One region of the Massilia sp. BAP21 genome, then DNA from elsewhere that is predicted to be linked to it. Evidence: predicted binding sites of a transcription regulator. Region 1 holds the regulator's gene; each other region holds the start of a gene.
What was found. Region 1 encodes LexA, which represses DNA repair genes until DNA is damaged. Its sites were predicted from a motif close to ACTGTATNNNNATACAGT; they were not measured.
Positions count from the first base shown of each region.

Region 2: ACWYRN_RS24680 (ATP-dependent helicase) is a predicted target of LexA. The motif match lies at 1,049-1,066, and genes of this name have one in related genera.
Region 3: ACWYRN_RS11865 (DNA topoisomerase IV subunit B) is a predicted target of LexA. The motif match lies at 521-538, and genes of this name have one in related genera.
Region 4: dinB (DNA polymerase IV) is a predicted target of LexA. The motif match lies at 1,241-1,258, and genes of this name have one in related genera.

Region 1 is NZ_CM173596.1:539,094-541,294, forward strand. Features, by position in the region: gene priB (primosomal replication protein N) at 1-177, opposite strand, end outside; gene rpsF (30S ribosomal protein S6) at 222-614, opposite strand; gene lexA (transcriptional repressor LexA) at 846-1,481, shown strand; gene ACWYRN_RS02415 (tetratricopeptide repeat protein) at 1,674-2,201, opposite strand, start outside.
Region 2 is NZ_CM173596.1:5,670,331-5,672,531, reverse strand. Features, by position in the region: gene ACWYRN_RS24690 (hypothetical protein) at 56-232, opposite strand; gene ACWYRN_RS24685 (hypothetical protein) at 448-654, shown strand; gene ACWYRN_RS24680 (ATP-dependent helicase) at 1,096-2,201, shown strand, end outside.
Region 3 is NZ_CM173596.1:2,684,289-2,686,489, reverse strand. Features, by position in the region: gene ACWYRN_RS11870 (response regulator) at 1-440, opposite strand, end outside; gene ACWYRN_RS11865 (DNA topoisomerase IV subunit B) at 717-2,201, shown strand, end outside.
Region 4 is NZ_CM173596.1:1,787,158-1,789,358, forward strand. Features, by position in the region: gene ACWYRN_RS07810 (recombination-associated protein RdgC) at 1-53, opposite strand, end outside; gene dinB (DNA polymerase IV) at 141-1,217, opposite strand; gene ACWYRN_RS07820 (S8 family peptidase) at 1,659-2,201, opposite strand, start outside.

The sequences.
Region 1 (2,201 bases):
GCCCGAAATTTCTCCCGCGGCGAACGCGGCTATTTCGAACTCCACCAGCCTTGCCACCCCTGCCTCGACCTGCTGCGAACTGTGCAGCAGGATTGCCGAAACGATCGGCACGCCGGCCGGGGTATAGCGCAGTACGTCGCGTTCAGCGATGGTGGCGACGACTTGTAGCTGGTTCACTTCACTTCGGGCTCACGCCCGTTCACGAATCCTGGGGAAAGAATTTAGGCAGCAGCAGCTGGGGCAGCAGCAGCCGCTGGGGCTTCTGCGCGGTGGCTCTTGGCTGCGTCTTCGCGCTGGACCGACTTCATCATTGGCGATGGAGCGGTTTCAGCTTTCTTCATCTTCACGGTCAGGTGACGCAGCACGGCATCATTGAACTTGAATGCGGTTTCCAGCTCGACCAGGGTCTCGTTGTCGCATTCGATGTTCATGCAGATGTAGTGTGCCTTCGGCAGCTTCTGGATCTGGTAAGCCATCTGGCGACGGCCCCAGTCTTCCACGCGATGGATGTTACCGCCGCGCGCGGTGACGCTGGCCTTGTAACGCTCGATCATCGCCGGGACTTGCTCGCTTTGGTCCGGGTGGACGATAAAAACGATTTCATAATGACGCATGCAACACTCCTTGAGGACGTTTAAACAAATGCCCACCTCGGCGTCAAGACGAGTGTGGGAAGGGAAAGCCGGCAATTATAACGCGAAGCCGGCGGCATGGCAATCGCGGGGGTTTGTACCGCTCTTGCGACAACCCGGCAAGCGAAAAGTGGGATTTATTTGCATTTACCCTTGCATTATGCGAAGCACTGTACAAAAATACAGTCTGAATCGATAACCAGTGGTATACCCATGCTCAAGCTCACTGCAAGGCAAGAACAGATCCTCAACCTGATCAAGGAAGCGATCGACAACACCGGCTTCCCGCCGACCCGCGCCGAGATCGCGAAGGAATTGGGCTTCAAGTCGGCCAACGCGGCCGAGGAGCACCTGCAAGCCCTGGCGCGTAAAGGCGCGATCGAGATCGTGTCGGGCACCTCGCGCGGCATCCGCCTGATCGGCGCCTCCAGCGAACCGGCGCTGCCGGTCATCCCGCCTGCCCTGCTGATGTCGCTGCCGCTCGTCGGCCGCGTGGCGGCGGGTTCCCCTATCCTGGCGCAGGAACACGTGGAAGCGACCTACAACGTCGACCCGGCCATGTTCGCGGCCCGTCCCGACTTCTTGCTGAAGGTGCGCGGCTGGTCGATGCGCGACGCCGGCATCATGGATGGCGACTTCCTGGCCGTGAAAAAGGTCGACAGCGCCAAGAACGGCCAGATCGTCGTTGCGCGCCTGGGCGAGGATGTGACGGTGAAGCGCTACCGCAAGACGGGCGAACTGATCGAGCTGCTGCCGGAAAATCCGGACTTCAAGGTGATCCAGGTTGCGCCGGGCGACGAGTTCGCGCTGGAAGGCCTGGCGGTGGGCTTGATGCGCAGCTGGCACTGATTTTGTGCTGACGTAGAAAAGGCCGCTGACGCGGCCTTTTTGCTTTTCGTAGGGTGGGCTCTCGAGCCCACGCGGTAGAACGCTTAATCAGTCGAAACACCTTGCGTCGCACCGTACGGCAATCCTGACGGGATTTTGTTCGACATGCAGGTGTCGTACCGCGTGGGCTCAAGAGCCCACCCTACAAAAGCGTTACTTGCGCTTGCTCGAGATCGAATCTTCCTTCGGCGCCTTGTTCACGATCGCATTGTGCTCGGCGATATAGGCCTCGGTCGCCGAACGCCACACCGCCACGTCCGCCAGCGTCATCTTGGCGCCGACCTTGGCTTCTTCCGACACGTTCTCCTGCACCTGCGCCAGGTGGGCCTTGGCCTTTTCCATCTCGGTCGCGTTCATCAGCTTGGCCACATCGGCCGGAATCCGGTTCGACAGGGGCGACACCGCATTCAGGTTCTGCACGAAGCCGTTGTAGCAATCCTGCCATTTGTTGATCGCATTCGCGACCCGGTCGATCTCGTCGCTCTGCTTCGAGATCGGTGGCACGCGCGGCGCCGGGCAGTGGAACTTGCCGGACTTCAGGTCTTCGCCATCGTACTTCGACACCCAGTAATCGATGTCGGCACGGCGCGCGACGCGCTGCTGCATGATCACCAGCGAATCCGCAGCCACCTTGTTGCCCTTGGCCGCTGCCTTGGTGAACCACGCCGTGGCCTTGGCCTC
Region 2 (2,201 bases), 680 kb from region 1:
CTACTTGCTATTTCTGTCACGAGACAGCGCCAGGCGTGCGCCGGCGGCAAGGGCCTCAGCCGCCGCCGATCCCGCGCATCACCTTGCCGCTGCCGCCGCACTCGGGGCAGGGCTTGCCGTCGCCCAGCTTGCCGCTGCCGGAGCAGGCGTCGCAAATGTCTTCGCCGGCGCCGGGCGTGCCGGGAGCGGCTTCGTCGCCGGGGTTCAGGTCCGGTTGCGGTGTCGTGTTCATCGCTGCCTCGCTGGTAGTGGAATGGGGATCAACGCAGCCATTCTAGGCGCCTTGTACGGACAGCGGCGCTACGCTGCCGTTTGGCATGCCTACACAACTTTATGCAGTCGAATACGAGAATGACATTGACTTTGGCCATGAGTGAACAATACTCGTTACGCAAGCAAAGATACCAAGCAATGTCCGATGATCAGCCACGACAGCCCGGGGGAACGATGAAGCAGGCTCCAGCCATCCTGCGCAGCATGGTCGCAGAAGAACGTACCGATATGCACCAGCGCGCGATCGTGGACGACGGCATCGCCGTGCAGTGCAGCGCCAACACCATGTCTGCCGTCGAATACCTGCGCTCGCGCGATATCGCCCGCACGGTCATCGAACGCGTGCTGCTCGAACCCGCCCGGCGCCGTTCTCGCCAGTAAAGTTGCTCTACAGTTCGGATTTAGATTGCAAACAAAGCAATTTTGTGGATTTCGGGTAAGCCCGGTTATACACAAAAATTTCTTTTTCGTAATTCCGACGGGTTTTCTTCCCAGAGTGCGCAAATGCGTGCAAGTCATTGATTTTACGTGGCTTCGGCTTTGCCTCCGGTTTGGGCATTTTGTTGAAAGCCGCATTCCGACACGCTTTCGCGATGTCAAGCCCCGCGTTTTCCACAAAGTTATTCACAAAGTTTGTGGATATCCAGAAAACCCGTTTGTTTCCGAAGACTTAGCACACACTCTTCGCAAGCCGTTTGAAGTGGCTCTAATGCGAACGCAGCCTTTTTACGACAACTTCGTCGGCTGCGTAGCGAAAATGCACTTGCGCACGCTTACTGGACAGATATACAGTTGCGCTGGTTCATCATCGCCATCGCTTCCATGACTGCCGCCGCCACCGATCCGTCCCTCGATGCCACCATCGACGACCCCTTTGCCAGCCTGAATCCCGACCAGCGCGCTGCGGTCGAGCACGACATCGGCGTGGCAGCCCCGCGCCCCTTGCTGGTGGTGGCCGGCGCCGGGTCCGGCAAGACGAACACGCTGGCGCACCGCGTCGCGCGCCTGATCCTGAGCGGCGCCGACCCGCAGCGCATCCTGCTGCTGACCTTTTCGCGGCGCGCCGCCAACGAGATGAGCCAGCGCGCCGGCAATGTGCTGCAGCGAATCATCGGCGGCAGCAACGGGACCGTCACGCTGCCCTGGGCCGGCACCTTCCACGGCATCGGCGCGCGCCTGCTGCGCGAGTTCGCCAGGCGCATCGGCCTGGACGAATCCTTCACCATCCACGACCGCGGCGATTCCGAAGACCTGATGGGCATGGTGCGCCACGAGATCGGACTGACCGGCACCCAGAAGCGCTTTCCGCTGAAGGGCACCTGCCTGGCGATCTATTCGCGGGTGGTGAATTCGCGCGAGCCGCTCGACCTGGTCCTGCAGGGCATGTTTCCCTGGTGCGCGGAATGGGAAGGCGACCTGAAGCGCCTGTTCGGCGCCTACGTCGACGCCAAGCAGGAGCAGAACGTGCTCGACTACGACGATCTGCTGCTGTTCTGGGCGGAAATGGCGTCCGACCCGGAACTGGGGCCGGAGCTCGGCGCCCTGTTCGACCACATCCTGGTCGACGAATACCAGGACACGAACCGCCTGCAATCAAGCATCATCACCGGCATGAAGCCCGACGGGCAGGGCGTGATGGTGGTCGGCGACGATGCCCAGTCGATCTATTCCTTCCGCGGCGCCACCGTGCGCAACATCCTCGACTTCCCGACGCAGTTTTCGCAGCCCGCCGCCATGATCACGCTCGAGCGCAACTACCGCTCCACGCAGCCGATCCTGGACGCCTCGAACGCCGTGATCGCCGCCGCGCTCGAGCGCCACGCCAAGACCCTGTGGACCGACAAGGCCGCGACTGCCTTGCCGCAATTGATCCTGATTCCTGACGAAGCCGAGCAGGCGCGCTGGGTCTGCAATCGCATTCTCGAGCA
Region 3 (2,201 bases), 2.1 Mb from region 1:
GGCGGTTGGCGCAGGGCTTCGCCGTCGATGGCCAGGCCGTCGATGCCGCGCTGGCGCCGGCGCCGTTCCGGCAGGGGTGCTTCGCCGCAGGCGCACTGGCTTTCGAGGACGCGGCGGCGCTCGGCCACCAGCCGCGCCAGCATCGCATGCAGGGACGCCGCCTCGAGCGGACGCTCGACCCGCGTCCAGCCATTGCCGCGCTCGGCGCCGCCGACCTGCAGGGCCAGCGGCGTGCTGCGCATGCCGGCCAGGCGCAGCATGGCGCAGGCGTTGTCGCCGTCGGCCAGGTAGACATCGGGTTCCTGCAGGCTGTCCTCGTGCAGGCAGGCATAGTTCGGCCCGCAAGGCGGCGCTTCGGCCAGCAAGGAGGTGATGGCGGAGGCATCCGCCGGTGCAAAGCCGAGCAGGCGCACGGCGGTCGGGGTTTTCTTTGCTTGCATGATGATCATCCGGCACCGCAGACAATGCCTGTTGTGCGCTGCGGTGCGGTCGGCCTCTCCCCCGCCCCTTGCACTATAATACTGTATGCATGTACAGTATCGGTCTTGACCAGCGCTTTCCTTTCCACGATTTCTCGAAGCCCCTATATGCTGGCAGGCTTGCGTATCAATCTAGTCACGTTCCACAACGTTGACAAGGAGATTCGGCCGCACGGCTCCTATTTTTGCCTGCCGACAAGATAGAATGCGCAGGAATTTCAAAAAACACACATCAGCATGGCAACCAAGAAACCCGCACCCGATTACAGCGAATCATCCATCCGCGTCCTGAAGGGGCTCGAACCCGTGAAGCAGCGTCCGGGCATGTACACCCGGACCGAGAACCCGCTGCACATCATCCAGGAGGTGATCGACAACGCCTCGGACGAGGCGCTGGGCGGTTACTGCAACAACATCGGCGTTACCCTGAACGTCGATGGTTCCGTCACGGTCGAAGACGACGGCCGCGGCATCCCGGTCGGCATCCACCCGGAAGAAGGCGTCTCCACGGTCGAGATCGTCTTCACGCGCCTGCACGCCGGCGGCAAGTTCGACAAGGGCTCGGGCGGCGCCTATGCCTTCTCGGGCGGCCTGCACGGCGTTGGCGTCTCGGTCACGAATGCGCTTTCCACGCGCCTGGAAATCAACGTCTGGCGCAAGACCGATGATGGCAACGGCGTGCACCGCCTGGTCTTCGAAAACGGCGACGTGGTCGAGCCCCTCAGCTCCGCGCCGTTCGAGCGCGGCGGCAAGAAGAACGGCACCCGCGTCACCGCCTGGCCCGACCCGAAATACTTCGATTCGCCGAACATCCCGATGGCCGAACTGGTGCGCCTGCTGCGCTCTAAGGCGGTGTTGCTGCCGGGCGTCACCGTCACCCTCACCAACGCCAAGACCGGCGACGTCCAGACCTGGCGCTACGACGAAGGCCTGCGCGGCTACCTGACCGAAGCGCTGGCGCAGGGTTCCAGCGGCCAGACCCTGATCCCGCTGTTCGAAGGCGCGCAATATGCTCCGGCTGGCGACGAAAGCTTTGCCGAAGGCGAAGGCGCGGCCTGGGTCGTGGCCTGGAACGAGGAAGGCAGCGTGGTGCGCGAGTCCTACGTCAACCTGATCCCGACGCCAAGCGGCGGCTCGCACGAGTCCGGCCTGCGCGACGGCCTGTTCGGCGCCGTGAAGGGTTTCGTGGAACTGCACGGCCTGCTGCCGAAAGGCGTGAAACTGCTGCCGGAAGACGTGTTCGCGCGCGTCTCGTTCGTGCTCTCGGCCAAGGTGCTGGACCCGCAATTCCAGGGCCAGACCAAGGAACGCCTGAACTCGCGCGATGCGGTGAAACTGGTCTCCACCTTCACCAAGCCGCCGCTCGAACTCTGGCTGAACCAACACGTCGAATACGGCAAGAAACTGGCCGACCTGGTCATCAAGCAGGCGCAATCGCGCATGCGTTCGCTGCAAAAGGTCGAGAAGAAGAAGTCCTCGGGCGTGGCCGTGTTGCCGGGTAAGCTGACCGATTGCGAATCGACCGACCTGACCCGCAACGAACTGTTCCTGGTCGAGGGCGATTCGGCCGGCGGTTCCGCAAAAATGGGCCGCGACAAGGAATACCAGGCGATTTTGCCGCTGCGCGGCAAGGTGCTGAACACCTGGGAAACCGACCGCGACCGCCTGTTCGCGAACAACGAGATCCACGACATCTCGGTGGCGATCGGCGTCGACCCGCAT
Region 4 (2,201 bases), 1.2 Mb from region 1:
GCGAAATCCCAGTTGGTGGGCAGGCGGTAAATCTGAAGATTCTTGAACCACATAGTTGCTTTCTGTTGTCTCAGTATTTCAGGGGAACGACATTCTACACGCTGAAGCTGGCCTATTTTCGGCTGGCAACAGAGGGTTTTTCAATGTGTTGCGTGTTCGTCAAACAGGCTGAGCTGCTCGACATTTTCTGTTTCGCCAAGGCGTACACCCACGCCCAGCAGGCGCACCGGGCGGCTGGCGCGGGCCCAGCCGATTTCCATCAGCCGGGCAAAGGTCGGCAGGTGTGGCGTGTAACCGACACACTCCACCGTGGTCTGCTGGAAGTCCGAAAACTTGATCTTCACGAACAGCTTGTTGATGAATTTTTCGGCAGCGTTGCGCTTGATGCGGCCCAGCAGGTGTTCGTGCAGGTCGGGCAACAACGCCAGGCAGCCCGCCAAATCCGGGATATCGGGCGTGTAGGTTTCCTCGGTGCTGATCGACTTGCGCTCGCGCTCGGGGCTCACTTCGCGGTAATCGATGCCGCGGCACAAATCGTGCAGGCGCGCACCGAAGCTGCCGAAGTGCTCCTGCAGCTTTTGCAGGCTCCAGGTGCGCAAATCGGCGCAGGTCTGCAGGCCCAAGTTGTTCATCTTGGCAGCGGTGACCTTGCCAACGCCGTGCAATTTCTTCACCGGCAGCGCGGCGACAAAGGCATCCACCTCGTCCGGGCGCACCAGGAACAGGCCGTCGGGCTTGTTCCAGTCACTGGCGATCTTCGCCACAAACTTGTTCGGCGCCACCCCGGCCGAGGCGGTGATGCCAACGGTCTCGAAAATACGGCGCCGGATTTCCTGGGCGATCAGGGTCGCGCTGTTCTTGCAGTGCGGCGAGTTGGTCACGTCCAGGTAGGCTTCGTCCAGCGACAGCGGTTCGACGAGGTCCGTGTAGTCGCGGTAGATGTCCATGATCTGCCTGGAGGCGATGCGGTACTTTTCCATCGCAGGCGGAATGATCAGCAAGTCCGGGCACAGCTTGACGGCCTGGGCCGTGGCCATGGCCGAGTGGATGCCGTAGCGCCGCGCCTCGTAATTGCAGGTCGCCACCACGCCGCGTTGATCCTGGCGCCCACCGACGGCCAGCGGCCGGCCGCGCAAGGACGGATCGTCGCGCATCTCGACCGACGCGTAGAAGCAGTCGCAGTCGCAATGGATGATTTTACGTGCGGGGGCGTTCACTCGGGCGGCGGCGGAGGCCGACTACTGTCATTCCATACAGTATCTCGTCAATTCGGGATTGGTGCAAGGTCCGAAGGTGTTTCGTGGATGGGATTCGATGCGGGGGCCACAGACATCGACCGTACGGTGGGCACCCCGTGCCCACGCGGAATGTGGCACCGTGTTGGCTGCAGTGCTCGCCCCAAACCATGAAGATCGTTGACGTCTCCAAGAGAGCAGCCGCTAACACCTCTCTTTTGGATACTCATCAACATGCCACCGCTACCACTATCACGCCAGCCGCCGATGACGCATCGTTCCGCGTGGGCACTTCGGTCGAGAGGCCCCCACCGTACGGTTGCGGCCGCATGTCACCGAAACGTACGTGGTACATCCCAATAAAAAAGACGCGCGGCAAGCCGCGCGTCTTTCACCCTTGGTACTCGACTGTTTTACGGAAACTTACCAACCCAACTTCAGCGTGTACTTGCCGTTGGTCGCACCCGTACCGCCGCTGTAGTACTTGACGCGCACATACCGTGCGGCGGTGGCGCTGGTGGTGTTGGCCACCGAAGCGGTGTCGGTCGCGCCGGCGCCGTTTTCGCTCAGCGCCAGCTGGGTGCCGGAGCTGTTGTAGATGTACACGTCGTAGTCGGCGGTCGACGAACCCGGCGTCATGGTCGCGGTGAGGGTTTTACCGGCCGGCAGCTGGACCACGAAGTAGTCGCTGTCGGTGCTGGAACCCATGTTGCCGGTCACGGTCGTGTTGGCGGTGCTGACGACGTCGGCGGTGGCGATCGTGTTGTTCGATTCGCTTTCGGCGATCGTCGGGCCGGTCGGCGTGGTGCCGCCGCCGGAGGTAGCCGAAGCCACGGCCGCTGCCGCGTCGACGATACCCGTGCCGCAACCCGAGCAGGTGGCCGGGAAGGCGCGCGCCGTGCTCTTCAGCTTCGACTCGATCTGGTCCGGCGTCAGCGCGCCGTTTTTCGCCAGCATCAGGGCAGC